3 regions of the Paucibacter sediminis genome follow, and region 2 is predicted to be linked to each of the others. Evidence: riboswitches for the same ligand, from Rfam matches in the RefSeq annotation. Region 2 holds a riboswitch; each other region holds the start of a gene.
What was found. Region 2 has a riboswitch for glycine ahead of gcvT (glycine cleavage system aminomethyltransferase GcvT). Riboswitches for the same ligand answer to the same signal wherever they lie in the genome.

Region 1: it holds a riboswitch for glycine, as region 2 does, so the genes downstream of both, PFX98_RS04885 (branched-chain amino acid ABC transporter substrate-binding protein) here and gcvT (glycine cleavage system aminomethyltransferase GcvT) in region 2, are expected to answer to the same signal.
Region 3: it holds a riboswitch for glycine, as region 2 does, so the genes downstream of both, PFX98_RS04040 (D-amino acid dehydrogenase) here and gcvT (glycine cleavage system aminomethyltransferase GcvT) in region 2, are expected to answer to the same signal.

What each region holds. Positions count from the first base shown of each region.
Region 1 covers NZ_CP116346.1:1,061,109-1,071,160, reverse strand. The annotation lists gene PFX98_RS04895 (carbon-nitrogen hydrolase family protein) at 1-76, shown strand, start outside; gene PFX98_RS04890 (hypothetical protein) at 91-645, shown strand; gene PFX98_RS04885 (branched-chain amino acid ABC transporter substrate-binding protein) at 857-1,999, opposite strand; glycine riboswitch at 2,168-2,260, opposite strand; gene PFX98_RS04880 (FAD-dependent monooxygenase) at 2,358-3,596, opposite strand; gene PFX98_RS04875 (potassium channel beta subunit family protein) at 3,708-4,688, shown strand; gene PFX98_RS04870 (ligand-binding sensor domain-containing diguanylate cyclase) at 4,754-7,924, shown strand; gene PFX98_RS04865 (sensor domain-containing diguanylate cyclase) at 7,921-9,390, opposite strand; gene murU (N-acetylmuramate alpha-1-phosphate uridylyltransferase MurU) at 9,454-10,052, opposite strand, start outside.
Region 2 covers NZ_CP116346.1:4,285,019-4,295,070, reverse strand. The annotation lists gene gcvP (aminomethyl-transferring glycine dehydrogenase) at 1-1,578, opposite strand, end outside; gene gcvH (glycine cleavage system protein GcvH) at 1,685-2,062, opposite strand; gene gcvT (glycine cleavage system aminomethyltransferase GcvT) at 2,116-3,231, opposite strand; glycine riboswitch at 3,291-3,403, opposite strand; glycine riboswitch at 3,413-3,516, opposite strand; gene PFX98_RS19900 (response regulator) at 3,627-4,286, shown strand; gene PFX98_RS19895 (ATP-binding protein) at 4,286-5,608, shown strand; gene PFX98_RS19890 (DegQ family serine endoprotease) at 5,671-7,224, shown strand; gene PFX98_RS19885 (serine hydrolase domain-containing protein) at 7,348-9,042, shown strand; gene PFX98_RS19880 (amidohydrolase family protein) at 9,046-10,052, opposite strand, start outside.
Region 3 covers NZ_CP116346.1:880,228-890,279, forward strand. The annotation lists gene PFX98_RS04020 (RNA polymerase sigma factor) at 1-92, opposite strand, end outside; gene PFX98_RS04025 (YgaP family membrane protein) at 99-311, opposite strand; gene PFX98_RS04030 (isovaleryl-CoA dehydrogenase) at 481-2,133, shown strand; gene PFX98_RS04035 (alpha/beta hydrolase) at 2,135-2,932, opposite strand; glycine riboswitch at 3,006-3,098, shown strand; glycine riboswitch at 3,100-3,213, shown strand; gene PFX98_RS04040 (D-amino acid dehydrogenase) at 3,298-4,590, shown strand; gene fusA (elongation factor G) at 4,713-6,803, shown strand; gene PFX98_RS04050 (hypothetical protein) at 6,922-7,476, shown strand; gene PFX98_RS04055 (hypothetical protein) at 7,855-8,037, shown strand; gene PFX98_RS04060 (hypothetical protein) at 8,086-8,364, shown strand; gene PFX98_RS04065 (hypothetical protein) at 8,345-8,551, shown strand; gene PFX98_RS04070 (HDOD domain-containing protein) at 8,682-9,521, shown strand; gene PFX98_RS04075 (methyltransferase domain-containing protein) at 9,531-10,052, shown strand, end outside.

The DNA of each region.
Region 1 (10,052 bases), 2.1 Mb from region 2:
CATCGCTGAGCTGGACGCGCCGCGCATGGCCGCCCTGCGCGCCCAGCTGCCGGCCCTGCAACACCGCCGACTTTGATCGAGGAGCACGCCATGCAACGCCGCACATCACTCTTGGCCCTGCTGGGGGCAGGTCTTGCGCTCGCCGGCTGCGGCACGCCCGCCGACCCCGAGGGCATGCGCCTGAGCGTGGCCGACGGCCTGCAGCTGCGCGGCTGGGTGCCCGAGGCGCTCAAGCAGCAGGTGCAGCTGGGCCAGGTGCTGGGCGGCCAGCCGACCGGCCGCCTGTGGGGCTCCAAGATCGGCGACGAGGCGCTGCGCGTGGCGCTGCAGGAATCGCTCAAGGCCGCCGGCATGCTGGCGCCGCAGCCCCAGGGCGGCCGCTACGAGCTGCGCGCCGCGCTGCTGGCGCTGGAGCAACCCGCGGTGGCGGTGGGCGACGCCCGCGTGGCGCTGACGATGGCCTATGAACTGCTGGACAAGGCCAGCGGCAACAAGCTCTACCAGCGCGAGCTGCGCAGCGTGCATGTGGCCGAGTTCGGCGACGCCATGCTGGACCAGAACGAGCGCCTGCGCCTGGCCAACGAGGGCGCGCTGCGCAAGAACATCAATGCCGCGCTGCGGGAGCTGCTGGAGCTGCGCTACTGAGACGCGCCTGCGCCGGCTGCGGCTGGCCCAGCCAGGCTTGCCGCGTGGTCTGCAGGAGTTGATGGAGAGTTTGGGCCTGAATATTGTTCATGGCCCCAGTGTCGGGGCGCTTGATGACAGGCCGTTGAAGGCCGTGCAGGGCGGGGCGCCTGAGCCGGGGGGGGCAGGCGCTCGCCCGGCACGGTCTGGCCACCGTGCCGCCCGCATCTGCTCAGCGCACGACGCCGAGCTCCTCGCGCTGTCCGCGGTTGAAGGTGTAGAGCGTCAGTGCACCGTTCTTGATATCGCCCTTCTCGTCGAAAGCGACGGTGCCGATGACGCCGGGGTAGCTGATCTTCTGTAGCACCGGCAGGTACTTGGCCGGTTCGGCCGATCCCGCCTTGACCATCGCCTCGGCCATCACCTTCGTGGCATCGTAGGTGTAGGGCGAGTAGATCTGGACCTCGATGCCGAACTTCTTCTTGAAGTCGGCCTTGAACTTGTCGAGCGCCGGCCGCTGTGCCGCGTCAACGCCACCAGCGATCGCGCAGACCACTTGGCCGTCGGGCACCTGGCCCGAAGCCAGCTTGGGCAACTCGGCGGTGCAGATGCCGTCGCCGCCCATGAACTTCGACTGGATGCCCAGCTGCTTCATCTGCCGCAGCATCGGGCCGGCCACCGCGTCCATGCCGCCGTAGAAGATCACGTCGGGCTTGGCCGCCTTGATGCCGGTGAGGATGCCCGTGAAGTCGGTCGCCTTGTCGTTGGTGAACTCACGTTTGGCGATCGTCGCGCCGGCGGCCTTCGCGGCCTTCTCGAACTCGCTGGCAACGCCCTGGCCATAGGCGGTGCGGTCGTCGATGACCGCAACGGTCTTCGCCTTCAGCGTCTGTGCAGCGTAGCGGCCCAGCGTGCCACCGAGCTGGGCGTCGTCGGCGACCATCCGGAAGGTCGTCTTGAAGCCCTGGCGGGTGTAGCGCGGGTTCGTCACCGACGGCGCAATCTGCGGGATGCCGGCGTCGGCGTAGATGCGCGCGGCAGGGATTGCGGTGCCCGAATTCAGGTGGCCGACGACGCCGTTGACCTTGTTGTCCACGAGCTTCTGCGCCGCGGCAGTGCCTTGCTTGGGGTCGCCGGCGTCGTCCTCGGCCAGGAGCACGAAGCGGGCCGGGCGGCCGCCGATCTGCAGACCCTTGGCGTTCAATTCCTCGATCGCCATGCGGACACCGCTTTCGTTGTCACGCCCGAGGTGTGAGGCGGGGCCGCTGAGTGCGGCGACATGGCCGATCTTGACCACGAGGGGCTCCGCTGCGTGCGCGGACATGGCGAGGCAGGCCAGGGCGATGCCGCCGAGGCGTGATGGGGTAGGTTTCATGAAATCTCTTTTGTCGACGTCGGTGGGTCAAGTGACGCCACCGGACCGCGGTGGTCGTCGCCCCCTCTGTTGCTGACACCTGAGAGATTCGTGCGGCCCCCCGGGGGCCAGACTTGCTCCTTCGGCGTACCGGCGGACGTCAGGCAGCCGGCAACTCTGCAGAGTTCATCCGCGACATCGGTCCGTTTGCCTGAGAGTTTCCGGGGCGGTTGCTCCTTCGGCGCCGCGCGGGTGGCACGCGGACTCTCCCGACGTCGCTCGGGCTCGTGGCCGGCAAGACGGTCGACAGGCGACCTCGGTCTTGCGGTGAAGTTGATGACTATACCTGAGGCAAGGGTTAACCCTTGTTTTGGCCGCCTCAGCGCCTTCCGAACATCATCTGCCGCGCCAGCGCGCGCTTCAGCGGCGGGGCGGCCTGCAGCGCGGCCAGCGCCAGGCCGCGTGCGCCCGGCAGGCCGGGCCAGCGCCAGGCGAAGCTGCGCGCCAGGAAATCGGTGGCGGCGATCATGCTCCAGCGGTCGGGCGCACGCTGCCATTCCACGCGGCGCAGCGCGCTGTCGATCGCGCCCTCCGTGCGCAGTGCCTGCACCAGCGCATAGGCGTCGCGCAGGCCCAGGTTGAGCCCCTGGCCGGCCACCGGGTGCAGGGTCTGGGCGGCATTGCCGATGCGGATCACGCGGCCCTCCACCAGGGTGCGCTCGGCGTTCAGGCCGAGCGGGAAGCACTTCAGCGCGCCGATGCCGCGCAGCGGCGGCAGGCCCGGCGGCAGCAGGGTGTTGAGCACCGCCAGGCGCTGCGCGTCGCTGAGCGTGCCGATCTCGTCCTCGGCCTGCGGCAGGCACCAGACCAGGGCCGCGCGGCGCTGGCCGGCGCGCTCGGGCAGGGGCAGCAGGGCCAGCGGGCCGTTGCGGGTGAAGCGCTCGTAGGCCACGCCCGGCGGCGCGGCCGGGTCCAGCTCCACCGTGCCGACCCAGGCGTTCTGCGCATAGTCGCGCGCCACCGCCTTGCGGGCCTGCTCGGCAAACACGCCGCCCTCGGCCACCACGGCAAGGTCGAAGCGCTCGGCCAGATGGGCATCGCCGGCGTCGATCTCCACGCCCGATCCCTCAGGCTTGATGGCCGACACGCCCTGGCCGAAGCGCGCGGACAGGCGCTGCGGCGCGCGCGCGCAGGCTTGCAGCCAGGCGGCCTGCAGCGGCGCCACCAGCTGGCCGTAGCTGAGCACCGCGCCGAGCTGCTCCACGCCCTGCTCGCGCGCGCTGATTCTGACCTCGGGCTGGCCGCCGGCACCGAACAGCCAGGGGTGGCTGAGCGTGGGTGGGGCCTGGCTCACCTGCACCTGCAGGATCGCCTGCGCCTGCGCGGCCTGGCCCGCCTGCCAGGTGCCCAGGCGCTGCAGCAGCTGCACGCTGCCCAGCGAGAGCGCGAGGGTGCGCGGGTCGCCCGAGACATCGCGCTCCAGCGGCCGTGCGTCGAACAGGCTGATGGCCGCCTCCGGCAGCAGCTGGGCGGCCAGCAGGGCCAGGCTCAGGCCGGCCGGCCCGGCGCCCACCACGGCGAGTGACATGCGGGTCGGCGTGCTGGCTTCGGTGGGCATGGTGCGCATAGCGTATGAATTCGGAGTACGCCGGCGGGCTTTGCCGTGCGCCGCCCACTATAGCGGCGGGAGTCCGCTACGCTCTGGCCCTTCCCGATAGGAGTCCAACATATGCAATACCGTCGCCTGGGCCGCAGCGGCCTCAAAGTCTCCGAGCTCTCGCTGGGCTCCTGGGTCACTTATCACAACCAGGTCGACACCAAGGCCGCCACCGAGATGCTGGCGGCCGCCTTCGACGCCGGTGTGAACTTCTTCGACAACGCCGAGGTCTATGCCATGGGCAAGAGCGAGGTGGTGATGGGCGAGGCCTTCAAGGCGCTGAAATGGCCGCGCCTGTCCTACATCGTCTCGACCAAGTTCTTCTGGGGCATCAGCCGCGAGGCCAATACCGTCAATGCCAAGGACACGCTCAACCGCAAGTACCTGATGCAGGCGATCGACGGCTCGCTCGCGCGCCTGGGCCTGGACTTCATCGACCTGGTCTACTGCCACCGCCCCGATCCGCACACGCCGATCGAGGAGACGGTGCGCGCGATGAGCGACATGATCACCCAGGGCAAGGCGCTCTACTGGGGCACCAGCGAATGGTCGGCCGCCGACATCCGCGCCGCCTGGGAGATCGCCGAGCGCCACCACCTGCACAAGCCGGTGATGGAGCAGCCGCAGTACCACCTGTTCCACCGCCAGCGCGTCGAGCAGGAGTACGCGCGCCTGTACGAGGACCTGGGCCTGGGCCTCACCACCTGGAGCCCGCTGGCCTCGGGCCTGCTGACCGGCAAGTACAAGGCCGGCATTCCGGAGGGCAGCCGTGGTTCGCTGGAGAACATGGCCTGGATGCGCGAGCAGCTGCAGGACGCCGCCAAGAACGCCGCGGTGGCCGAGCTGGAGAAGCTGGCCGCCGAGCTGGGCGGCAATGTGGCGCAGCTGGCGATCGCCTGGGCCAACCACAACCCGCATGTCTCCACCGTGATCCTGGGCGCCAGCAAGCTCAGCCAGCTGCAGGACAACCTGGCCGCCCTGGCGCTGGCGCCCAAGCTGACGCCGGAAGTGCTGGAACGCATCGACGCCATCACCAAGCCTCTGGCCAAGTAAGGCAAGAACTGACCCCGGCCGCGTTGCACTGCCTGGGTGGCGCCGCGGGCCGCTAATATCGCGGCATGCTCGGGCGCGCCTTGATCCTGTGGTTTCTGTGCCTGCTGTGCGGCCCGGCGGCGGCGCAGCAGCCGCTGCTGGCGGAGCCGCGCTTCGATTCGGTGGGCGATGCCGGCTCGATCGCCGACGGCGTGGTGTCGGCGATCGCCCAGGACGGCAGCGGCTTCATCTGGGTCGGCACCAGCGTCGGCCTGGTGCGCTTTGATGGCTATCAAGTCAAGTCGGTGGCCATGCACAACGAGCAGCGCCGCCAGCTCGGCACCAGCTTCGTCCGCTCCATCCTGGCGGCGCGCGATGGCCGGCTGTGGGTGGGCACCGAAAGCGATGGCCTGGGCCTCTACGACCCCGCGGCCGATCGCTGGACCTTCTACCGCAGCAATGCCGCCGATCCCAAGTCGCTCGCCCCCGGCACGGTGCGGGCGCTGGCGCAGGACCGCGATGGCAGCATCTGGGTCGGCACCATCGGCGGCGGGCTGGACCGCGTCGATCCCGCCAAGGCGGTGTTCCAGCATTTCAACCGCGCCGGCGGCGGCATTCCCGACGACCGCATCCAGAGCCTCTACCTGGACCGGCGCGGCCAGCTCTGGGCCGGCACCTGGAACGGGCTGGCGCGGCTGAGCCCGGGCGGGCAGCGCTTCGAGCCGGTGTTCTCCGATGCGGCGCAGCCGCAGCAGCTGGCGGGCAAGATCATCTCGATGCTGGCCGAGGCGCCCGACGGCCGCCTCTGGGTCGGCACCCAGCAGGGCGAACTGGCCATCGTGGATCCCGTCAGCGGCGCCGGCCGCTGGCTGGCGCGTGCGCCCGCCGGCCAGGGCGGCAGCAAGTCCAGCTCGGTCTATGCGCTGGCGGCGCTCAACGACACCGAGGTCTGGGTGGCCAGCGCCACCGGCCTGGAGCTGCGCGCGGTGCAGGACGGCGCCCTGCTCAAGCAGCTGCGCCACGACGACGCACGCCCCTGGGGCCTGGCCGCCAACGATGTGCGCGTGCTGCTGCGCGACGCCGCCGGCTGGATCTGGGTGGGCAGCTATGGCGGTGGCCTGCAGCGCCACAACCCGGCGGCCACCGGGCTCTGGGTGCGACGCGCCGATGCCGACGCCGCGAGCGTGTTCGGCGAGGCCGATGTGCGCAGCCTGCTGCAGACCCGCGAGGGCGAGATCTGGGTCGGCACCAACGAGCGCGGCGTGGCGGTGATGGATGCGCAGCTGCGCGTGATCGGCGCGATCCGGCCGCAGCATGGCGTGGCCGGGCGCTTCCAGGGCGGGCGCGTGGGCGGCCTGGCGCAGGCGCTGGATGGCGGGGTCTGGGTGGGCACCGATACCGCCGTCTATGAATTCAGCCCGCGGCGCGAGCTGCTGAGCGTGCACAGCGCCGGCAAGGGCCGGGCGCGCTGTCTGCGCGCCAGCCGCGACGGCGCGATCTGGATCGGCACGCAGGACGGCCTGTACCGGCACGATCCGGGTGCGCGCGGGCTCGAGCGCGTGCAGCTGGCCGGCGGCCAGACCCTCAGCGGCGATGTCAACGCGCTGGTGGAGATGCCCGATGCCAGCCTCTGGGTGGGCGGCGAGAGCGGCCTCTACCGGGTGGCGGCGGGCGCGCGCGAGCTGCAGCCCATCGTCGCCAAGCCGGAGGCGGGCCTGGCCAGCAAATCGGTGCTGGGCCTGCTGGTGGACGCGCAGCAGCGGCTCTGGATCGATACGGCCGCGGGCCTGCACCGGCTGCAGGCCTGGGACGGCCGGCTGGCGAGCTTCGAGCGCGTGGCCGAGCGCCATGGCTTTGGCGGGCGCGGCTTCGGCGCCAATCTGCTGGCCGATGCCGATGGCCGCATCTGGACGCATCGCGCCGTCTTCGATCCGGCCGATGGCCGCTATTACGAGCTCAGCCCGGCGGATGGTGCCGACATCGGCACCGGCTGGTTCCGCGCCTATGCCCAGCTGGCCGACGGGCGGCTGGCCTATGGCGGCAACAAGGGGCTGCTGGTGGTGGAGCCCGGGCGCTTCAAGCGCTGGGCCTATGCGCCGCCGGTGGTGCCCACCGAGCTGCGCGTGGATGGCGAGCGCCGCCCCCTGGCCACCGTGGCGCAAGGCCTGACCCTGGCGCCCGGCGAGCGCGGCTTCAGCCTGGAGTTCGCGGCGCTGGACTACAGCAACCCGGCACGCAACCGCTACCGCTACCAGCTGCAGGGGCTGGACGCCGACTGGGTCGACACCGATGCCGATTTCCGCGTCGCCAGCTACAGCAATCTGAGCCCCGGCGACTACCTGCTCAAGGTGCGCGGCAGCAACCGCGTGGGCGACTGGAGCGCGCAGGAGCTGAGCCTGCCGGTGCATGTGCGGCCCACCTGGTGGCAGACCTGGTGGGCGCGCGCCCTGGCGGTGCTGCTGCTGGGCGGGCTGGTCTATGCGCTGGTGCAATGGCGCACCGGCTATCTGCAGCGCCAGCAGCTGGCGCTGGAGGCCAAGGTGCGCGAGCGCACCCTGGCGCTGGAAAACCTCTCGCAGGCGATGCGCGAATCCAGCCTCACCGATCCGCTCACCGGCCTGCGCAACCGCCGCTTCCTGGCCCAGCACATCGAGGCCGACGTGGCGCTGGCGATCCGCCGCCACGAGGGCCATCAGCAGCATGGCGCGCCCCTGCACGACGACGCCGACCTGCTGTTCTTCCTGGTCGACGTGGATCACTTCAAGCAGGTCAACGACCAGCATGGCCATTCCGCCGGCGACGCGGTGCTGCAGCAGATGCGCGGCCGTCTGTTGTCGGTGTTCCGCGATGCCGACTACCTGGTGCGCTGGGGCGGCGAGGAGTTCCTGATCGTGGCGCGCGCCACCTCGCGCCACCATGCCGCCGAGCTGGCCGAGCGCGCCCGCGCCATGGTGGCGGACCGCCCCTTTGTGCTGGACGACGGCAGCCTGCTGCACAAGACCTGCTCGGTGGGCTTTGCCTGCTTCCCGCTGGCGCCGGCGCATGCGCGCGCGCTCGACTGGTCCAGCGTCATCGACGTGGCCGATGCGGCGCTCTATGCCGTCAAGCGCGCCGGCCGCAACGGCTGGCTGGGGGTGGTGAGCGCCAGCGCCGCGTCGGACGAGGAGCTGCGCGCCTGGCGCCAGCGCCCGCTGGCCGAATGGCTGGCCACCGGCGCGCTGCAGATGGCGGGCTCGCGCGAGCGGCCGGTGAACTAGGCTTCCGAGAAAACTGGCGCCACCACGGCGCGGTCGCGCCCCTGCGACTTGGCCTGGTAGAGCGCCAGGTCGGCCTGGGCCAGCCATTGCGAGGCCGAGCTGCCGCGGTAGGGCACGCCGCTGACCATGCCGATCGAGAGCGTCAGCAGGCCACCGCCTAGCGGCGAGAGTTCATGCGCCAGGGCCAGGCCGGCCAGCAGCTCGCGGCAGCGCGTGGCCACCGCCCGCGCGCCCTCGGTATCGGTCTGCGCCAGCAGCAGCACGAATTCCTCGCCGCCATAACGCGCCACCAGATCGGCCGGGCGATTGGCGCTGTTGCGCAGCACCGAGGCCACCGCCACCAGCGCATCGTCGCCGGCCTGGTGGCCGTAATGGTCGTTGTAGAGCTTGAAGTAGTCCACGTCGACCAGCAGCAGCGACAGCGGCGCGCCGGTGCGCAGGCCGCGCCGCCATTCGTCCTCCAGGCGCTGCATCAGCAGGCGGCGGTTCGCCAGCTCGGTGAGGGCATCGGTGGTGGACAGGCGCAGCAGCTGCTCGTTGGCATGCTGCAGCTCGATCTCGAAGCGCTTGCGCTCGGTGAGGTCGCTGATCACCGCCACGAACAGCTGCTCGGCCTCGCTGCGCACCTCGGAGACCGAGAGCTGCACCGTGAGCGGCCGGCCGCTCTTGTGCAGGGCGTTGAACTCGCGCGCGCGGCCCATCAACTGGCCGCCCTGGCCCTGGCGGAAGCGCAGCAGGTAGTGGCCATGGGTGCTGCGCTCGGGTTCGTCCATCAGCATCGCCACGTCCTGGCCCAGCATCTCGTCCAGCTCGTAGCCGAACAGGCGCAGCGCCGCCGGGTTGGCGCTGCGCATGCGCCCCTCGGCATCGGTGGTGACGATGGCCACGCCGGCGGTGCTGATGATGGCCCGCAGCTGGGCCTGGCTGGTCTGCAGGGCCTGCTGGGTGCGCACCAGCTCGGTGACGTCGGCGCGTATGCCGATGGTGCCGCCCGAGGCGGTCTTGCGTTCGTAGATGCGCACCCAGCGATTGCCGGGCAGCTCCTGCAGCCAGGGCTCGCCCGGCGCGCGGTGCATCTGCATGCGCTCGGCCAGCCAGGCTTCCTCCTGGCCGATCGCCGGCGTCACCTCGCCGGCGGCGATGATGCCGCGCAGCAAGTCCTCGTAGCGCATGCCGGGCCGCCAATGCGGCGCGCTGGCCGGGTAGAGGCGCGCAAAGGCCTGGTTGTAGATCAGCAGGCGGTCGTCGGCGTCGAACATCGAGTAGGCCTCGCTGAGCGTCTCGATGCCTTCGATCAGCTCGGCGCGCTCGGCCCGGGCGGTGCGTGCGAGCGCCTCGCATTGACGCTGGGCATCGCGGGCGCGCCGCCAGCCATGGGCCAGCCAGCCCAGCGCCAGCAGCAGCGCCAGCAGCAGCCCCCAGGCCAGGCTGGCGGGCAGGTCGGCGGGGGTTACGGCGGGCGTCATGGCGGGTGCGCAGTGCGCACCGATTCTCGCCCTCGCCCCGCCGGCCCGGCCCCGGGCTAGACCCTAGCGCGTCACTGCATTCAGTGACGCGAGGCGCTCGGGCGTGCCCACGTCCTCCCAGGCCTGGGTGTAGAGCTCGGCGCTGATGCGGCGTGCGGCGATGCCCATTTCCAGGCAGGGGCGCAGCGCGGCATGTTCGCCGACGCGCACGCCCTCGAACAGGGCACGCTTGAACAGGCCCACGCAGGACCAGGTGTAGCGCGGCCCGCTGGCGTTGGGCGTGCTGGCCGCGCTGGTGGCCAGGCCCTCGGCGTCGATGCCGAAATCGCCGCCGGGCTTGTGCGGCCGGTTCGGCACCATCCACAGATGGGCCAGCATGTCGCTGCGCGCAAACGCCTCGGCGCGCGCCGCCGAGGCGCGGAAGTCCGGCAGGTGCACATCGGCCGAGGCGACCCAGAAGCTCTCGTCGCCATCGGCGCACAGCAGCGGCAGGGCCTTGGCAATGCCGCCGGCGGTCTCGAGCGCACCACCATGGTCGCGCGCCTCGTTGCTGTAATGCAGGCGCAGGCCCCAGCGGCTGCCGTCGCCCAGCTGCTGCGGGAACTGCTCGGCCAGCCAGGCGGTGTTGATGACGATGTCGCGCACGCCGGCGGCCGCCAGGG
Region 2 (10,052 bases):
GCCCGCGAACTCCGGCCAGGTGATCGGAATCATCTCGCTGGTGGCGTTGAGCTTCATGGTGCAGGAGCCCAGCGGGATCATGCTGCGGTCCAGCGCCAGGTCCTTGTCGGCCAGGGCGCGCAGATAGCGCAGCATCTCGGTTTCCGAGTGGTAGCGGTTGAACACCGGGTGCGTCAGGTAGGCGCTCGTGCGCTGCAGCTCGGCCGGGATCAGGGTGGCGACGCCCTTCTCGAAGGCGGCGAGGTCCGCAGAGAGGCCGAACACCGCCAGGATGGCGGCCAGGTCGGCGCGCGTGGTGGTCTCGTCCAGCGAGACCGACACGCTCTGCGCCGAGGTGCGACGGAAGTTCATGCCCGCGGCCACGGCCTTGGCCAGGGTGGCCTCGGTGGCGGCGCCGGTCTTGATCTCCAGTGTGTCGAAGGCGCTGCCGTTGGCCACGCGCTCGCCCAGCGCCTGGGCCAGGATGGCGGTGTAGCTGGCGACGCGCTGGGCGATGCGCTTCAGGCCTTGCGGGCCATGGTAGACCGCGTACATGCTGGCCACCACGGCCGGCAGCACCTGGGCGGTACAGATGTTCGAGGTGGCCTTCTCGCGGCGGATGTGCTGCTCGCGCGTCTGCAGCGCCAGGCGGTAGGCCGGGTTGCCATGCACATCGACGCTCACGCCCACCAGGCGGCCGGGCAGGTTGCGCTTGTACTCGTCCTTGCAGGCCATGTAGGCGGCGTGCGGGCCGCCATTGCACATCGGCATGCCGAAGCGCTGGGTGGTGCCCACCGCGATGTCGGCGCCTTGCTCGCCGGGCGCCTTCAGGAGCGTCAGTGCCAGCAGGTCGGCCGCGACGATCAGCAGGCCGCCCTGGGCGTGCACCGCATCGGCAAGCGCCTGCAGGCCGCGCACTTCACCGCTCACGCCGGGGTATTGCACGAGCGCGGCAAAGCACTCGCTCTGACCGGCCTCGGCGGCGGCACCCACTTGCACGCTGAAGCCCAGCGGCTTGGCGCGGGTGCGCAGCACCTCCAGTGTCTGGGGCAGCACGTCGTCGGCGACGAAGATCACCGTGGACTTGCTCTTGCCCACGCGCGCGGCCAGGGTCATGGCCTCGGCGGCGGCGGTGGCCTCGTCCAGCATCGAGGAGTTGGCGATCGCCATGCCGGTCAGGTCGGTGACCATGGTCTGGAAGTTCACCAGCGCTTCCATGCGGCCTTGCGAGATCTCGGCCTGGTAGGGCGTGTAGGCGGTGTACCAGGCGGGGTTCTCGAGGATGTTGCGCAGGATCACGCCGGGGGTCAGGGTGTCGTAATAGCCCTGGCCGATATAGCTCTTCAGCACCTTGTTCTTGGCTGCCACGGCCTTCAATTCGGCCAGCGCCTGGGCTTCGGTGGCGACGCCCGGCAGTTGCATGCCCTGGCTGCGCTTGATGCTGGCGGGCACGATGGCCTCGATCAGCGCGCGGCGCGAGGCCGCGCCGATCACGGACAGCATCGCCGCCTCATCGGCCGCATCGGGGCCGATATGGCGGGCTTGGAATTCGGCGGCGTTCTCGAGCTCACCGAGCGGCTTCAGGGCAGACATCAACATGGCGCAATCCTCAGGCGCCCGGGCTGGTGGCCGGGGCACCGGTTTTCAATACAACAACGGGCACTCCGTGCCCGCTTTCTTTCTGCTTTGCTGTGAACGGCTGGGATCAGCTGTTCTTGACCAGCTCGTCGTAGGCGGTGCTGTCCATCAGCGCGTCGAGCTGGGCGGGGTTGCTCAGCTTGACCTTGAAGAACCAGCCGCTCTTGAGCGGGTCGGTGTTGGCCAGCGAGGGATCGTTGCGCAGCTCTTCGTTGACGGCGGTGATCTCGCCATCCACGGGCATGTAGACGTCGGCGGCGGCCTTCACCGACTCCACCACGCCGGCCACTTCCTTCTCGGCATAGCTCTGGCCCACATTGGGCAGGTCCACGAACACCACATCGCCCAGCGCGTCTTGCGCATGAACGGTGATGCCCACGGTGGCGGTGCCATCGGCTTCGATCTGGACCCACTCGTGGTCAGGCGTGTACTTGATGTTGCTCATGGTGTGCTCCGAATGTTGGGAGAAAAGACCAGGGGGTCCAAAGAATGGCGGGATCAGCCGCGGAAATAACGATGCGGTGCGAAGGGCGTCGGCGCCACGCTCATGGCCACGCGCTTGTCGCGCACCAGGGCGAACACCGGCGTGCCCACCGCCGTGTGGCTGCTGGGCAGATAGGCCAGGGCCACCGGGCTGCCCACCGTGGGGCCCAGCGAGCCGCTGGTGACGACGCCCAGTTCCTTGCCCTCGGCGTCCACCACCTTGGCGCCTTCGCGCACCGGCATGCGCTCGGCGCTGATCAGGCCCACGCGCTTGCGGCTGGCGCCGCCGGCGAGCTGGCCGTCGATCACCGCGGCGCCGGGGTAGCCGCCGGCACGCGCGCCACCGGCGCGGCGCACCTTCTGGATCGCCCAGGTCAGCGCGCCTTCCACCGGCGTGGTCTCGGTATTGATGTCGTGGCCGTACAGGCAAAGGCCGGCTTCCAGGCGCAGGGTGTCGCGCGCGCCCAGGCCGATGGGCTTGACCTCGGCTTGGGCCAGCAGCTTGCGCGCCAGCGCCACCGCCTGGTCGTTGTGCACCGAGATCTCGAAGCCGTCTTCGCCGGTATAGCCCGAGCGGGTCAGGAAGGTCTCGATGCCGTCCAGATTGAAGAAGCCGCCGGTCATGAAGGTGAGCTTGGCCACCTCGGGGTTCAGGCGCGCCAGCGCGGTGACGGCCTGCGGGCCCTGCAGCGCCAGCAGGGCGCGTTCGGGCAGGCTGATGACCTCGCAGCGGCCGCCGATCTTGGCCTGCAGATGCGCGGTGTCCTGCTCCTTGCAGGCGGCGTTCACCACCACAAAGATGTCGTCGGGGCGGCGGCACAGCATCAGGTCGTCGAGGATGCCGCCCTGCTCATTGGTGAAGAGCGCATAGCGCTGCTTGAACACCGGCAGGTCGATCACGTCGACGGGCACGATCGTTTCCAGTGCGGCACCGGCATCGGCGCCGACCAGGCGCAGCTGGCCCATGTGGGAAACGTCGAACAGGCCGGCCGCCGTGCGCGTGTGCTTGTGCTCGGCGAGGATGCCTTCCTTGTACTGCACCGGCATGTCGTAGCCGCCAAAGGGCACCATCTTGGCGCCAAGTTCGATGTGCAGAGCGTGCAGGGGGGTGGTCTTGAGATCGGCGGACAAGGGACTTACTCCGAGGGCATTCTGAAAGCCCACCCGGTCCTGAGACCGATGGTGGGGGATATGCCCTCGCTGTCCTTGGTACCTGAGAGATTGACCACCGGCGTATCGCCGACAGCTTGCCCCTTCGGTGGGCGAGTTCAACAAAGACCCGCCTCTCTCCAGTGAGGAACGCCTGCATCGAGGCGTCTTGTCAGTCCTTTTGCCTGAGCGTTCGAAGCGTGGGATCACCAGTGCCTCTGCGCCTTCGGCGGCTTTGCGTGGAAAGCTCTCTCCTGACGGCGCGGATTGTAGCCATGGTTTTGGGGCCGGGCGAGCAAATTAAGTCTCGTCTAATGGCCGGCCTTGCCGTGCATGGAAAATCTCACTTCCCCGTAAATCCGGCAAGAGGACTTGGCATGCGACTGCTGCTGGTGGAAGACGACCCGATGATTGGCGAGCAACTGCTCGAGTTGCTGCGCGCCGAAAGCTATGCGGTCGACTGGGTGCGCGACGGCGAACTGGCCGACGCGGCCCTGCAGGCACAGAACTACGACCTGGTGCTCCTGGACCTGGGCCTGCCCAAGCGCGATGGCATGAGCGTGCTGCGCGCGCTGCGGGCGCGCAAGCAGGTCATGCCGGTGCTGATCGCCACCGCCCGCGACGCACTGGAGCAGCGCATTGCCGGGCTGGACGCCGGCGCCGACGACTATGTGCTCAAGCCCTTCGAGCTGCATGAATTGCTGGCGCGCATCCGCGCGCTGCTGCGCCGTGCCAGCGGCCGCGCCGAGCCGGTTTACGAACACCGCGGCGTGAGCATCAACCCCGCCACCCGCGAGGTGGTGGCCGAGGGCCGGCAGGTCACGCTGTCGGCGCGCGAATGGGCGGTGCTGGAGCCGCTGCTGGCGCGGCCGGGCATGGTGCTGTCGCGCCAGCAGCTGGAGGAAAAGCTCTACAGCTGGAAGGACGAGATCAGCAGCAATGCGGTGGAGGTCTATATCCACGGCCTGCGCAAGAAGCTGGGTGCGGCGCTGATCCAGAACGTGCGCGGCGTGGGCTACCGGGTGCCCAAGGAATGATGCTGTTTCCCCGCTCCCTGCGCTACCGCCTGATCGCCTTCCTGCTGCTGGCCTTCTCGCTCTCGGCCCTGGTGCAGGGCGGCAGCGCCTACCGCACCGCGCTGCAGGAGGCCGACGAGATCTTCGACTACCACATGCAGCAGATGGCCTTCTCCCTGCAGGGCAGCGTCGGCAGCGGCACGGTGAGCCTGCCGCTGGGCGACCAGAAGAGCTACGACTTCATGGTGCAGGTCTGGGGCTTGGATGGCGTACCGATGTTCCGCTCTCCGGGTGAAGCCCTGCTGCCGCAGCGCGCGGTGCTGGGCTTCTCGAACCTGGACGCCAACGGCAAGCATTTCCGCGTGTTCTCGCTGCAGACGCGCTACCAGGTGGTGCAGGTTGCGCAGGACCTGGCGGTGCGCCAGCGCATGGCCGGCCAGCTGGCCTTTCGCACCATCGCGCCCATCGCCCTGATGCTGCCGCTGCTGGCTCTGGTGGTGTGGTGGGTGGTGAGCCATTCACTGGAGCCGGTGGCCAAGGTGCGCGACCAGCTGGCCGCGCGCGCGGTCGACGATCTCTCGCCGGTGGCCAGCGAGGAGCTGCCCGCCGAGGTCAAGCCCCTGGTGGACGAGCTCAACTCGCTCTTGGGCCGGGTGCGCCAGGCCTTCGAGGCGCAGCAGCACTTCATTGCGGATGCGGCGCACGAGCTGCGCTCACCGCTGGCGGCATTGAAGCTGCAGCTGCAATCGCTGCAGCGCGCGCCCGATGCACCCGGCCAGGCACTGGCGATCGGGCGCCTGGCCAGCGGCATCGAGCGCGCCAGCCATCTGATCGAACAGCTGATGGCGCTGGCGCGCGAGCAGGCGCCGGGCGAGGCCCAGCAGCTGGCGCAGCCGCTGGCGCTGGACCAGCTCTGCAAGGATGCGGTGGTGGACATCAGCGATGCCGCCGCGGCGCGCCAGATCGACCTGGGCCTGACGCGTTGCGATGCCGCCCAGGTGCGGGGCGAGCCCCAGGCGCTGCGCATGCTGCTGCGCAATCTGCTGGACAACGCCGTCAAATACAGCCCGGAAGGCGGGCGCGTGGACGTGAGCCTGCTGGCCACGCCCGACGAGGCCCTGCTGGTGGTGGAGGACAGCGGCCCCGGCATTGCGGTGGCCGAGCGCGAACGCGTGTTCGATCGCTTCTACCGCAGCGCCGACGCGCAGCAGGCCAGCGGCAGCGGCCTGGGCCTGGCCATCGTGAAGGCGATCGCCGAGCGCCATGGCGCCAGGCTCACGCTGGGCGAGGCGGCGGCGCTGGGCGGCCTGCGGGTGGAACTCAGGCTGCCGCGCATTAAGTGAGGTCTAAGTCTCCGAGAGCAAAGTTCGGCCATCGCGTCAACTCACTCTCAGGAGGCTTCCTCATGAACACCAAGCAAGTCAGCGAAACCATGGTTCCGGCCAAGCGCCTCGTGTGGGCGCTGGTGACCGCCGGGGTGCTGGGCGCCGCCGGCGGTGCCGCAGCGATGCGCGGCGCGGTGGCGATCAAGACCTCGGCCACCCCCGCCGAAGCCGCGACGCCTGCCAGCGAGCTGCTGGCCAGCGCCGCGCCCAGCGCGCAAGGGCCGGCCCCGGTGGCAACACCTGCCCCCGCCGGCTTTCCCGACTTTGCCCAGATCGCCGCGCGCCAGGGCGCCGCGGTGGTGAACATCAGCGTCACCGGCAGCGTCAAGACATCGATGCGGCGCGGCCAGCAGCCGCAGCTGGACCCGAACGATCCCTTCTACGAATTCTTCCGCCGCTTCGGCGTGCCCGGCATGCCGGGCGCCCCTGAAGGTCGCGAGATGCCCACGCGCGGCCAGGGCTCGGGCTTCATCGTCAGCGACGACGGCGTGATCCTCACCAACGCCCATGTGGTGCGCGATGCCAGCGAGGTCACCGTCAAGCTCACCGATCGCCGCGAGTTCCGCGCCAAGGTGCTGGGTGCCGATCCCAAGACCGATGTGGCGGTGATCAAGATCGAGGCCAAGGGCCTGCCCACCGTGCAGCTCGGCTCCACCAAGGATCTGCGTGTGGGCGAATGGGTGCTGGCGATCGGCTCGCCCTATGGCTTCGAGAACAGCGTCAGCGCCGGCGTGGTGAGCGCCAAGGGCCGCGCGCTGCCGCAGGAGAACTTCGTGCCCTTCCTGCAGACCGACGTGGCCATCAACCCCGGCAACTCGGGCGGCCCGCTCTTCAATGCGCGCGGCGAGGTGGTGGGCATCAACTCGCAGATCTACAGCCAGAGCGGCGGCTACCAGGGCCTGTCCTTCGCGATCCCGATCGAGCTCGCGAACCGGGTGCGCCAGCAGATCCAGAACGGCGGCAAGGCCCAGCATGCGCGCCTGGGCGTGACCATCCAGGACGTGAACCAGAGCTTTGCCGACTCCTTCAAGCTCGAGCGCCCCGAGGGCGCGCTGGTGGCGAGCGTGGAGGAGGGCGGGCCCGCCGCCAAGGCCGGTCTGCGTCCGGGCGATGTGATCCTGAAGTTCAAGGGCCAGGCGATCGTCGCCAGCACCGACCTGCCCACCCTGCTGGGCCTGGCCACGCCGGGCGAGAGCGCCAAGCTGGAGATCTGGCGCCAGGGCAAGCGCGAGGAGATCAGCGCCAAGCTCGGCGATGCCAACGACAAGGGCGCGCAAGTGGCCAGCAGCGACGAGGCAGGCCCGGCCCAGGGCAAGCTGGGGCTGGCGCTGCGCCCGCTGCAGCCCGAGGAAAAGCGCGAGTCCGGCCTGCGCGAGGGCCTGGTGGTGGAGGACGCCGGCGGCCCCGCCGCACAGGCCGGCGTGCGCCCCGGCGATGTGCTGCTGGCGGTGAATGGCACGCCGGTCAGCAGCATCGAGCAGGTGCGCTCGGTGGTGGCCGGCGCGGAGAAGTCGGTGGCCCTGCTGGTGCAGCGCGGCAAGGAGAAGATCTTCGTGCCGGTGAGACTCGGCTGAGCGGCCCGGTCGGCCTTGTTGACGGTTCATCCCGCGGTCGCTGCGCTTCGTCGCCCGCGGCTTTGATCCGGGCATGGCGCAGGGGCATGCTGCGCTCCTCAAAAACCACCGAGGAGCCCGCCCGTGCTCGACACCCGCCGCCATGTCCGCCCCGTCAGCAGCCAGGCCCTGCTCGGCAGCCTGTTCCTTGCCGGCCTGATCTCGCCGGCCAGCGCCCAGACCCTGCCCGATGGGCCCAGCATCGCCGCCTACGCCGAACAACTGCTCGACGAGCAGAAGCTTGGCCGCGACGGCCCGGGCGTGGCGATTCTGGTCGCACGCGGCGAGCACGTGCTGTACCGCGGTGCGCGCGGCATGGCCAGCCTGGAGCTGGGCGTGCCGCTCTCGCCCGACCAGGCCTTTCGCATCGGTTCGGTGACCAAGCAGTTCGCCGCCGCCGCGCTCCTGAAGCTGATCGACGAGGGGCGCGCCCGGCTCGACGATCCGCTCGCCAAATACCTGCCCGCCTACCCGCAGGGCGACAAGATCAGCCTGCTGCAGCTGCTCAACCACACCTCGGGCATCAAGAGCTACACCGGCATCCCGGGCTATATGGCCAACCCGGTGCGGCGCGAACTGAGCACCGCGCAGCTGATCGATGAGTTCAAGAACCAGCCGGCGGACTTCGCGCCCGGCCAGGGCTGGCTCTACAACAACTCGGGCTATGTGCTGGTGGGCGCCGTCATCGAGGCGATCACCGGCAAGCCCTGGCATCAGTACATCAACGAGGCCATGCTGGCGCCGAACCAGCTGGCGCGCACCGGCTATCCCGGCGAGACGCGCGTCATCAAGGGCATGGCCAGCGGCTATGGCGCCGATCCGGCCCAGGGCGTGATCGTTGACAACATGATCAGCATGACCCAGCCGCATGCGGCCGGCGCCTTTGTCTCCACCGTCGATGAGCTCTGGCGCTGGAACCGGCTGCTGCACGGCGGCAAGCTGCTGTCGCCCGCCAGCTACGCGCGCATGGTGACGCCCGAGGGCAAGGCCAGCGCGGCCAACTACGGTTTCGGCATCGCCAGCCAGACGCTGCGCGGCCAGACCCTCTACCAGCATGGCGGCGGCATCAACGGCTTCGTCTCCTCGCTCGCCTACATGCCGCAGACCCAGACCAGCGTGGTGCTGTTGCGCAACTCGACCGGCCCGGGGCTCAATCTGGACCTGCTGTCGCGCAAGCTCGGCGCCTTCGCGATCGGCCACAAATACGCGGAGCTGCAGCCCATCGCGATGACGGCCGCGCAGCTCAAGGCCTTCGAAGGCGTCTATGCCCTCGACGACAAGCAGACGCGCATGCTGGCCGTGCAGGACGGCCGCCTGATGTCCACGCGCGGTGGCGGCCGGCCGGTGGCGCTGCTGCCGGTCGGGCCCGACGAGTTTGCCTTCGAGATGAGCGTGGCGCGCTTCAAGGCCCAGCGCGATGGCGCCGGCAAGGTCGTCGCGTTGGCGCTTTACCAGGACGGTGAGGGCGCGGCCGAGGACTGGAAGCGCAGTGGCGACCTGCCCGTCGTGACGACGATCGCGCTCTCACCCGAACAGCAGCAGGCCTTGATCGGCGAGTACCAGTCGCCGCAGTTCCAGATCAAGGTGTTCAGGGACGAGCAGGGCGTGCTGCGCGGCCAAGCGCCGGGCCAGCCGGCCTTCGAACTCAAGGCCACGACGCCGCTGAACCTCTACGTCGCCCAGGTCGACGCCAAGCTCGACTTCGTGCTCAGCGAGGGCCGCGCCAGCCAGCTGACCCTGCTGCAGGGGCCCAACAAGCTGGTGATGCAGCGCCGCTGACGTTCAGTCGCCTTCATGCCCATGCGACACCATCTCGGTGTCGATGGGCGTGTGCACGCCGGCGCCCTCGAAGAAGAAGGGCTTGCGCGCCTTGCTGCGCAGGCCCACCTCGTTCATCGAGGGCAGCGCGTACAGGCGCCCGTTCAGCATCACATTGCTGATCTTGTCGCTGTTGCGGATATTGCCCAGCACATCGCCGTCGATGATCACCAGGTCGGCCAGCTTGCCGGCCTCGAGCGAGCCGATGTCCTTGTCCAGCCCCAGGTAGCGGGCCGGGTTCAGGGTGGCGCTGCGGATCGCTTCCAGCGAGCTCATGCCGCCCAGGCCGAACATCCACATCTCCCAATGCGCGCCCAGGCCCTCGCGCTGGCCATGGGCGCCGATATTGGTGCGCACGCCGGCGCGCTCCAGCTCGGTGGCGGTCTTGGCCACCTGGATGATGTTGAAGTCTTCCAGCGGTGCGGTGAGGCGGCGCACGCTGCGCGGCTCCAGCACCGAGCGCGGCACGAACTGCGAAAGAATCGGGTGCTTCCACACCTCGGTGGTGGCGTACCAGTAATGCTCGCCGTCCAGGCCGCCGTAGCCGACGTTGAGCGTCGGCGTGTAGCCCACCTGGGTCTGGCTCCAGAGCTGCTTCACATCGTCGTAGACCTTGGCCACCGGCAAGGCATGCTCCACGCCGGTGTGGCCGTCCACCACCTGGGTCATATTGAGCTGGAACAGCGAGCCGCCCTCGGGCACCACCATCATGTCGGTCTGGCGCGCCGCTTCGATGATCTGCTGGCGCTGGTCGCGGCGCGGCTGGTTGTAGCTCTTCACGCTCATCGCGCCGCCGGCCTTGAGGCGCTTGAGGTGGGTGAGGGCGTCGTCCAGGTTGTTGACGATGGCCGTCACATCCGCCTTGGCGCCATAGAGGATGGTGCCGGTGGAGTAGATGCGCGGCGCCACCACATGGCCGGCGCGCTGCATCTCCGATTGCGTGTAGATGTCGCTGGTGCGGTTGGAGGGGT
Region 3 (10,052 bases), 1.9 Mb from region 2:
AGGTCGGGCTGGCAAACGCTCAGCAGGCTGGAGAGCGCACCCGGGTCGCCGCGGGTGGCGGCCTCGATCAGCGGGGCTTGGGCACGGATCATGGTGGCTCAGTTCTTCAGGGCGCGGCGCCCCAGCATCGCACAGGCCGGGCAGAAGCCGACCAGGGCGGTCGAGGCCAGGGTGGCGGCGGCGGCGCCCGCCATCCAGCTCAAGGGGCCGGCACCGAACCAGCCCATGAAGACGGCCCCGCCCATGAGCAGACCCATGAGGATGCGCAGGGCGCGCTCCCAGTGCGGCAGATTGCGTTTGATGAAGAACATGTGTGGCTCGGTTTGGAAGTGATGGACACCGACCTAGAGTGCGAAGGGCCTCAAAAGGATTCGGCATTGCGAAAAGAATTCGCCCGCCCCCGGCCCGCCCCGGATGGCGCAGCGCCAGCGACTGCGCTCTACTTCCGGCATCAACAAAGCGAGAGCATGGAGCCCGGGCATGTGGCAGACGCACAGCATCAGCAACCAGGTCGATGACTACGCCGACTACAACGTGTTGGCCACCGACCCGATCCTGCGGCAGGCGCTGGCGCGCGCCGGCGCCGACTGGGCCGAGCCGGCCCTGCTCGATTTCGGCGCGCAGCTGGGCCGGCGCGAGAGCTATGCCCAGGCCGAGCTGGCCAACCGCCACGGCCCCGAGCTGAGGAGCCATGATGCGCGCGGCCGCCGCGTCGACCAGGTGGAGTTCCACCCGGCCTGGCATGAGTTCCTGGCGCTGTACCGCGGCCAGGGCCTGGTGAGCCTCGCCTTCGAGACCGAGCGCCGCGGGCGCTGGAGCGCCTTTGCCGCCGGCTTCTACCTGCATGGCCAGATCGAGGCCGGCAGCCTCTGCCCCGCCACCATGACGCAGGCCTGCATCCCGGTGCTGCAAAAGGAAGCGGCGCTGTTCGAGCGCCTGCGCGGCCAGCTCTACAGCCGCGCCTACGACCCGCGCGACCTGCCGCTGGAACAGAAGACCAGCCTCTGGGTGGGCATGGGCATGACCGAGAAACAGGGCGGCTCGGACCTGCGCGCCAACACCACGCTGGCCACCCCCCTGGGCGCGGGCGGCCGCGGCGGCGAGTACAGCCTGCGCGGCCACAAATGGTTCTTCTCGGCGCCGATGTGCGATGCGCATCTGGTGCTGGCGCGCACCGAGGCCGGGCCCAGCTGCTTCTGGGTGCCGCGCTGGCGGCCCGATGGCACGAAGAACCCCATCCACATCCAGCGCCTCAAGTCCAAGCTGGGCAACCGCAGCAACAGCAGCAGCGAGGTCGAGTTTGCCGATGCCTGGGGCCTGATGCTTGGCGAGGACGGGCGCGGCATCCCCACCATCATCGAGATGGCCGGCTACACGCGGCTGAACTGCGTGATCGGCAGCGCCGGCATCATGCGGCAGGCGCTGGTGCAGGCCCTGCACTATGCGCGCGAGCGCCTGGCCTTCGGCAAGCGCCTGGCCGAGCAGCCGCTGATGCGCAGCGTGCTGGCCGATCTGGCGCTGGAAAGCGAGGCCGCGGCGCTCCTGATGATGCGGCTGGCCCAGGCCTTCGAGCGCGGCGCGGACGCTCCCGCCGAGCGCGCCTGGCAACGCATCATGACGCCGGCCGCCAAGTTCTGGGTCTGCAAGCGCGCCGTCGAGCTGAGCGGCGAGGCGATGGAGGTGTTGGGCGGCAACGGCTATGTGGAGGAAGGCGTGCTGGCGCGCCTGTACCGCGAGGCGCCGGTGAATTCGATCTGGGAAGGCTCGGGCAATGTGATGTGCCTGGACGTGCTGCGCGGCATCGCACGCGAGCCGCAGGCCGCCCATGCCCTGCTGGACGAGCTGCAGCAGCTCGCCGGCGACAGCGCGCCGCTGCGCAGCGAACTCGCCGCCCTGCGCGACCTGCTCACGCGCACCCCGGCCGCCGACTTCGAGGCCCTGGGGCGCCAGTTCGCGCAGCGCCTGGTGCTGCTGGCCCAGGCCTGCCTGATGAGCCAGCATGCCCCCGGCGAGGTGGCCGAGGCCTTCATCGCCAGCCGCCTGCTGGACGCGCAGAGCGGGCGCGTGTTCGGTGCGCTGGACACGCGCGGCATCGCCATCGATGCGCTGCTGGCGCGCGCGCTGCCGATCTGAGTCAGAGCGCGGCGAGCGCCTCGCGCAGGGCCTGCTGGTATTGCTCGAAGCGCTGCAGGTCGTTGTGCGCCGCGCCGGGCACCAGTACCAGCCTGGCCTGCCCTTGCTGCCGCAGCAAGGCCTCGCTGTGCTGGGGTGCGATGAGGCTGTCCTGCCCGCCATGCACCAGCAGCAGCGGCGTGCGCAGCCGGGCCACGTCGGCGCCGGTGTCCAGCGGGTAGCGCAGCAGGCCCGGTGGCACCCAGGGAAAGTGCTCGCGCATCAGCGCCGACATGCTGGCGTAGGGCGATACCAGCACGGTCAGCTCCGGCCCGACCTCGGCGGCCAGCCCCGCCGCCAGACCCGTGCCCAGCGAGCGCCCATAGATCACATGCTTGAGCCCGCGGTACTGCGGCGCTACGGTGTCCCAGGCGGCGCGCACATCGGCGCGCAACTGCGCCTCGCTCTCGATATGGCCGCTGCTCTTGCCATAGCCGCGGTAGTCCAGCATGAAGAGGTCGTAGCCGGCGCGGCGATAGAAGTCGGCGTTGACGAACCAGGTCTGCAGATTGCCGGCGTTGCCGTGCAGAAAGAACACCAGGCCCTTGGGCCGGGGCAGGCGCAGATGCAAGGCCGAGAGCGTGGCTCCGGGCACGTTCAGCCGCAGGTCCTGCACATCGGCGCCGAGCTCGAAGCGATGGCCGGCGGCCAGCGGCTCGGGCTGGAACAGCAGCTGCTCCTGGCGCCAGTACAGCCAGGCCATGGCGGCGCCATAGGCCAGCAGCAGCATCAGGCCGGCCCCCAGAATGGTCTTGCGCATGCAGCATCCTCCACGCTTGCCCGCAGTCTACGCAGGCGGCGCCCCGCCGGATGCAAGACCTGGGCTACACTGGCTCCCGGATTCAGGAGAGTGCGGCCCGCCCTGCGAGCCGCCGCCGAAGGCGCAAGCTCCCATACTCGCTCAGGCCCCGTACTGGATCCGATTTCAAGCCGAATGCTGGAGAGTGCCTCATGTGCAATGCATGGGGCCGCCGAAGGAGCAAGGCGCGGGCCGCAAGCCCGGCGCCGAATCTCTCAGGCACCAAGGACAGCGGGAGCGGCGCGCCCAGGCGCACGCATCCCTTTTGGCATCACTTCCGCCAGAGACTGCACGCCTGCGCGTTCAACCCGAACGGAGTATTCGCAATGCATGTCATCGTCCTGGGCGCCGGCGTCACCGGCATCACCACCGCCTGGTATCTGCGCGCGGCCGGCCATGAGGTCACCGTGCTCGAACGCCAGCCCGCCGCCGGCCTGGAAACCAGCTATGCCAATGGCGGCCAGATCTCGGTCTCGCACGCCGAGCCCTGGGCCAATCCGGGCGCGCCGCTGAAGGTCCTGAAATGGCTGATGAAGGAGGACGCGCCGCTGCTGTTCCGCCTGCGCGCCGACGCCGCGCAATGGCGCTGGGGCCTGCAGTTCCTGCGCGAATGCACGCCCGGCCGCACCGCCCACAACATCCGCAACATCGTCAGCCTGGGTCTCTACAGCCGCGCCAAGCTGCAGAGCCTGCGCCAGGAGCTGGGTCTGCAATACGACCAGCGCAGCCAGGGCATCCTGCACTTCTACACCAGCGAGGCCGAGTTCGAGGCGGCGCAGGAGCCGGCGCGCATCATGCGCGAGCAGGGTTGCGAGCTGGACATGAAGACGCCCGACGATTGCGTGGCCATCGAGCCGGCGCTGGCGCAATGCCGCGGCAAGATCGTCGGCGGCAGCATGACGCCCAGCGACGAATCGGGCGATGCCCATGCCTTCACCCAGGCGCTGGCGGCGCGCTGCGCGGCGGCCGGCGTGCGCTTCGAGTACGAGACCCGCATCCTCGGCCTGGAACAGGGCCGGCAGGGCGTTGAGCGCGTCATCGTCGCCAACGCCGCGGGCGTGGTGAGCCGGCGCAGCGCCGACCGCATCGTGCTCTGCATGGGTTCCTTCAGCCGCCAGCTGGCGCGCGAGCTGGGCGTCTCGCTCAACATCTATCCCGCCAAGGGCTACTCGGTCACGCTGCCGGTGATCGCGCCGGCGCACAGCTACCAGGTCTCGCTCACCGACGACGAGTACAAGCTGGTGTTCTCGCGCCTGGGCGACCGCCTGCGCATCGCCGGCACGGCCGAGCTGAACGGCTACAGCACCGAGCTCAATCTGGTGCGCTGCGAGGCCATCGTGCGCCGCACGCGCGAGCTCTTCCCGCACATGACCGATGGCCAGGGTGCCCAGTACTGGACCGGCCTGCGCCCCGCCACGCCCTCCAACCTGCCCTATATCGGCGCCAGCAAGGTGGCCGGCCTGTACCTCAACACGGGCCATGGCACGCTGGGTTGGACCCATGCCTGCGGCTCGGGCGCAGCCATCGCCGACATCGTCAGCGGCCGACAGCCGGCGCTGGATTACGCCTTCACCGCCGCGACATGCAGGCCACGGCAGCTGCAGGCGGTGGCCGCCTGACAACAGTGTGGCGGCTTTGATCTGACCCCTTGCCGCCGGGCACCGCATCCTCTACGCTGGGGCCATCCCAGAAGGAGGATGCCATGTCCCCGAGCCCATCGATGCACAACGACGGAGGCGCGATGGCCTCCGACAGCCCCAACGGTAGTCGAGGGGGCGCCGGGGGGCCGGCGGCCCAGGCCGAGATCGCCAAGATCCGGACCCTGGCCCTGCTGGGCCCCGCCGGCGCGGGCAAGACCAGCCTGATCGAGGCGCTCTTGCATCACTGCGGCGTCATCACGGCGCCGGGCTCGGTGGAAAAGGGCAACACGGTCAGCGACCACGATGTGCTTGAGAAGCGCATGCAGCATTCGCTCTATGCCTCGCTGGTGCACATGAAGCACCAGGGCCTGCGCATCCACGCCATCGACACCCCCGGCGCGCCCGACTTCGTGGGCCTGGCGCTGCCGGCGCTGGAGGCGGTGGAGAGCGCGGTGCTGGTGATCAATGCGCAGAACGGCATCGAGCTGATGGCCTCGCGCATGATGGAGGCGGCGGCGCAGCGCGGCCTCACGCGCCTGATCGTGGTGAACAAGATCGACGCCCCCGGCGTCAATCTGCCGGCCCTGCTGGAACAGCTGCAGGCCGCCTTCGGGCGCGAATGCCTGCCGCTCAATCTGCCGGCCGGCGGCGGCACCCGCATCGTCGACTGCTTCTTCAACCGCGCGGGGGAGTCGGATTTCGGCTCGGTGGAAGCCGCGCACCGCGCCCTGGTGGAGCAGGTGGTGGAGGTGGACAGCGCCTTCGTCGACCGCTATCTGAACGAGGGCGACGTGGACGCCAGCGAGCTGCATGCGCCGCTGGAGCAGGCGCTGCGCGAGGGCCATCTGATCCCGGTGTGCTTCACCGCCGCGAAGTCCGACCTCGGCATCAGCGAACTGCTGGATGTGGTGGCCAAGCTGCTGCCCAACCCCTTCGAGGCCAATCCGCCCAAGTTCCTGGAGGGCGAAGGCGCCGACGCCAAGCCGCTGCAGGCCGAGCCCGATGCCGGCAAGCATGTGATCGCCCATGTCTTCAAGATCAATGCCGACCCCTACCTCGGCAAGATGGGCGTGCTGCGCGTGCACCAGGGCACGCTGACGCGCAACAGCCAGCTCTTCGTGGGCCATGCGCGCAAGCCCTTCCGCGTCTCGCACCTGTTCATGCTGCAGGGCAAGGAGCATGTGGAGGTGGACCAGGCCATCCCGGGTGATCTGGTGGCGATCGCCAAGGTCGAGGAACTGCACTTCGACGCGGTGCTGCACGACGCGCAGGAAGACGAGCACATCCACCTCGCGCCGCTGGACTTCCCCACCCCCGTGCACGGCCTGGCCATCAGCCCCTCGCGCCATGGCGACGAGCAGCGCCTGTGGGAAATCCTCAGCCGGTTGGTGGACGAGGATCCCTGCCTGAAGGTCGAGCATGTGGGCCTCACCAACGAGACCCTGGTCTACGGCCTGGGCGAGTTGCATCTGCGCATGCTGCTGGACCGGCTGCGCGACAGCTACAAGTTCGAGGTCAAGACCCAGCCGCCGCGCATCGCCTACCGCGAGACCGTCTCGGCCCCGGCCGAGGGCCATTTCCGCCACAAGAAGCAGAGCGGCGGCGCCGGCCAGTTCGGCGAGGTCTATCTGCGCATCGAGCCGCTGGAACGCGGCGCCGGCTTCGAGTTCCGCGACGAGGTCAAGGGCGGCACCATCCCGGGCCAGTTCATGCCGGCGGTGGAGAAGGGCGTGCGCCAGGCCCTGGCCAGCGGCGTGGTGGCCGGCTATCCGCTGGTGGATCTGCGCGTGGTGGTGTTCGACGGCAAGCACCATAGCGTGGACTCCAAGGAGGTGGCCTTCGTGACCGCCGGCCGCAAGGCCCTGATCGCCGCGGTGCAGGAGGCCCGGCCCCTGGTGCTGGAGCCCATCGTGCATGTGGAGATCGTCACCCCGGAAAGCGCGATGGGCGACATCACCGGCGACCTGGCGGCGCGCCGCGGCCAGGTGAACGGCACGCGCAGCGCGGTGCCGGGGCTGATCACCGTGCAGGGCCTGGCCCCGCTGGCCGAACTTGCCAGCTATCAGAGCCGGCTCAATGCCATGACCAGCGGCCAGGGGCGCTACAGCCTGGCGCTCTCGCACTACGAGGCGGTGCCGCCCAACACCCAGGCGCAGCTGATGGCGGCGCACAAGGTCAGCGACGAGGAGTAGACAGGGTCTGGCGCGACACTATCTTGCTCACCCTGGGCAACTGGGGTGAAGCCGGCTTTATCATACGCAGATGTGTTCCGCTGCCCGGGACGTCGCCCAGATCCGCTTGGACAACGCGATGCTCCTGTTTGAAGAGTTCGTTGCCGCCACCGTCAAACACGCCGATGCCGCCGCCCTGCGCGGTCTGGAGCGGCGTTTCGCGGAGCGCTTGCAGATCCAACCCAGCTATTGGAGCCAGATCAAGGGTCGCTCGCGCCAGATCGGCGAACGCCTGGCGCGCCAGTTCGAGCTCTTGTGCCACAAGCCGCAGGGCTGGATGGACCAGGAGCATGGCGCCCATGGCCAGCCCGCCGCCGCCGGCCCGGCGCCGCAGGACAGCACGCCCAGCGTGCCGCAGGATGACGACGAGCGCTTCATCGTCGGCCTGGTGCTCACCTATTACCGCCGCCATCCGCAGCGCGCGCGCACGCGCTTGCTGGATCTGCTGGGCGAGGTGCTGACGCCCGAGCCGGCGCCGCTCGGTGCGGCCAGCGCCGGCAAGCCCGTGGCGGGTCTCAAGCCGGCGGCCCTGCCGGGCCCCAAACCCGTGCCCGCCCCCAGCCCGGCGGATGAGCTGGACGCCTGGCGCCGCCTGCAACAAGGCATCGCGCCGCTCAAGCCCAAAAAGCGCTGATAACGCTGACCCCTAATTTGTTTATCAGATCCGATAAATAACACTTGCGCAAGATAATCAATCGTTTATCATTTGCGCAAGTCGCGGATGGTTCACCGCGGCGAGGCCCCTCTTTCCATTGACGCCTTGACCGGGTGCCGCTCGCCAGAGCTCACCATGCCGCCCGCGGGTCCGAACCGGCCCGCCGTGCCCCGCATGTGCCGCAGCTCCGCGCGACGCTAGCGCCCAAACCGAACTCAGCGCCAGGCTGAGTGCTCTCGTTCCCAGTTGACGCCCCGGTGGTCCGTCCGGCCGCTGCGCTTGGCATCGCCCTTGTGTTCCCCATTAACGCTGCAGCGCCGCAGTGGCGCCGCCGCATTGCCCAGGAGTTTTGCACCCATGACCCAGTTCACCTCACCGCGCCCCATGAGCCTGCGCCTGAACAAGCCGCGCAATCCGATCGTCGCGCCCAGCCTGCTGCGCCAGGCCGGACGCCATGCGCCGGGCCATCAGCGCCAGGCCCAGCGCCGCGATCTGCACAAGCAGCTGCTGCAACTCGCCAGCAGCGACAGCAGCCCCTGAATTCACCGGCAAGCCTCTGAAGAAGGCTGGTCGGGTTGGAGACCCCCCATGAGATTGACCGAATTGCGCGGCCCGCAAGATGCCGCCCAGAGTTACGAAGCCTGGCGCCAGCGCCTCGCCCCCTTGCTGCAATGGAGCAGCGCCGCCTTGCTGCGCACCGCGCGCCGGCTGGCCCGCGTGAAAGCGGCCTATTGCCAGCCCGAGCTGGAGTTGTACGCAGAGGCCGCAGCGCCCGAAGGCGCCCTGGTGGTGCCGCTTCTATCCAAGGACCCAGGCGCCCGACAGCGCAGCAAGACGCGGAGGCAGCATGTACGCGGATTGGCGTGAGCCCACCACCCGGCTGCTGCTGCGCGGCAGTGCCCTGCTGACCCGTACCGCACTGCGCCTGGCGCAGGTGCGGCCGAGGTCGGAACGTAGCATCGTGGAGTTCCATGCCGAGCGCGGCGCCGAGGGCGGCACCTTGTTTGTGAACGGCCAGCGCGTTGGCATGCTCACCGGGGTGCGCAGACTGTGACGAATGTCGCCGGAGTCCGGGCGCGCCGACGCCCGGACTCAAGCCGGCGACTGGGCTGTCGATATACGATCAACGCAAACCTCGCGATGTCGCGGGCGCGCTTGCCACCTCATATCGACATGTCGCTGCCATGAACTACGCGCCGCTCACCCAGCCCCTGCCGGACCTGGCACGTTGGACCGCGCACTTTCGTGGCGAGGAAATCCCCGTGCTGGCCCGCAGCGCCGAGCAGCTGGAGTTCTGGCGTGCCAACGAGGACGATGTGGACGCCAACAGCCTGGGCGAGGAGATTGCTTGCGATCCCCTCATGACGCTGAAAGTGCTGGCCTACGCCTCGGCGCATCGCTCCGCGCGCCTGCTGGCGGATGCCGAGACCGTCACCGCGGCCCTGGTGCTGATGGGCATCACGCCCTTCTTCAACGCCTTCGGCCCGCAGCCCACGGTGGAGCAGCGCCTGGCCGACCGGCCCGACGCGATGGCCGGCCTGCAGCGCGTACTCAGGCGCGCCGAGCGTGCCGCGCGCTTTGCGCTGGGCTTTGCCGTGCACCGCACCGATCCGGATGCGGCGGTGATACACAGCGCCGCGCTCTTGCATGACTTCGCCGAGATGCTGCTGTGGTGCTATGCGCCCGACCTGGCGCTGGAGATCCAGCAACGCCAGCGCCTCGACCCCGCGCTGCGCAGCGCGGTGGCTCAGCGCGCCGTGCTGAACATCGAGCTGGGCGATCTGGAACAGGCGCTGATGCAGGCCTGGCGCCTGCCCGAGTTGCTGGCCCACATCACCAACGACAAGCGCGGCAACGATCCGCAGGTGCAATGCGCCAAGCTGGCCGTGCGCCTGGCCCGGCATACCTCCGAGAGCTGGGAGAACCCGGCCGTGCCCGACGATCTGCGCGAGATCGGCAGCCTGCTGAATCTTGGCCCGGACCACACGCTCAAGCTGCTGCAGGAACTCGACGGCGAACTATGATCCTGCGCCATGGCAGGACCTACCCTCGAGTTTTGGCAGCAGCGCTTTGAATCCGGGCAGACGCCCTGGGATCGCGGCGCCGCACATCCCCAACTGCTGCAATGGCTGGCCGAAGGCCGCTGGCAGGCCGGCGAGGCGCTGCTGGTGCCCGGTTGCGGCCGCGGCCACGAGTTGCTGGCGCTGGCCGCGGCGGGCATCACCGCCACCGGCCTGGACTATGCCCCCGCGGCGGTGACGCTGGCCCGCGAGGCCCTCGCCGCGCGCGGGCTTGCCGGCCGCGTGGAGCAGGCCGATGTGCTGCTATGGCAGCCGGACGCCCCGGTCGATGCCGTCTACGAGCAGACCTGCTTGTGCGCCCTGCATCCCGATCACTGGCAGCGCTACGCGGCGCAGCTGCGGCACTGGATCAAGCCGGGCGGCCGGCTGTTCGCGCTCTTCATGCAGGCCCGGCGTGACAGCGCGGCGCAGGGTGTGGTGGAAGGCCCGCCCTATCACTGCGACATCAACGCGATGCGCGCGCTGTTCCCGCAG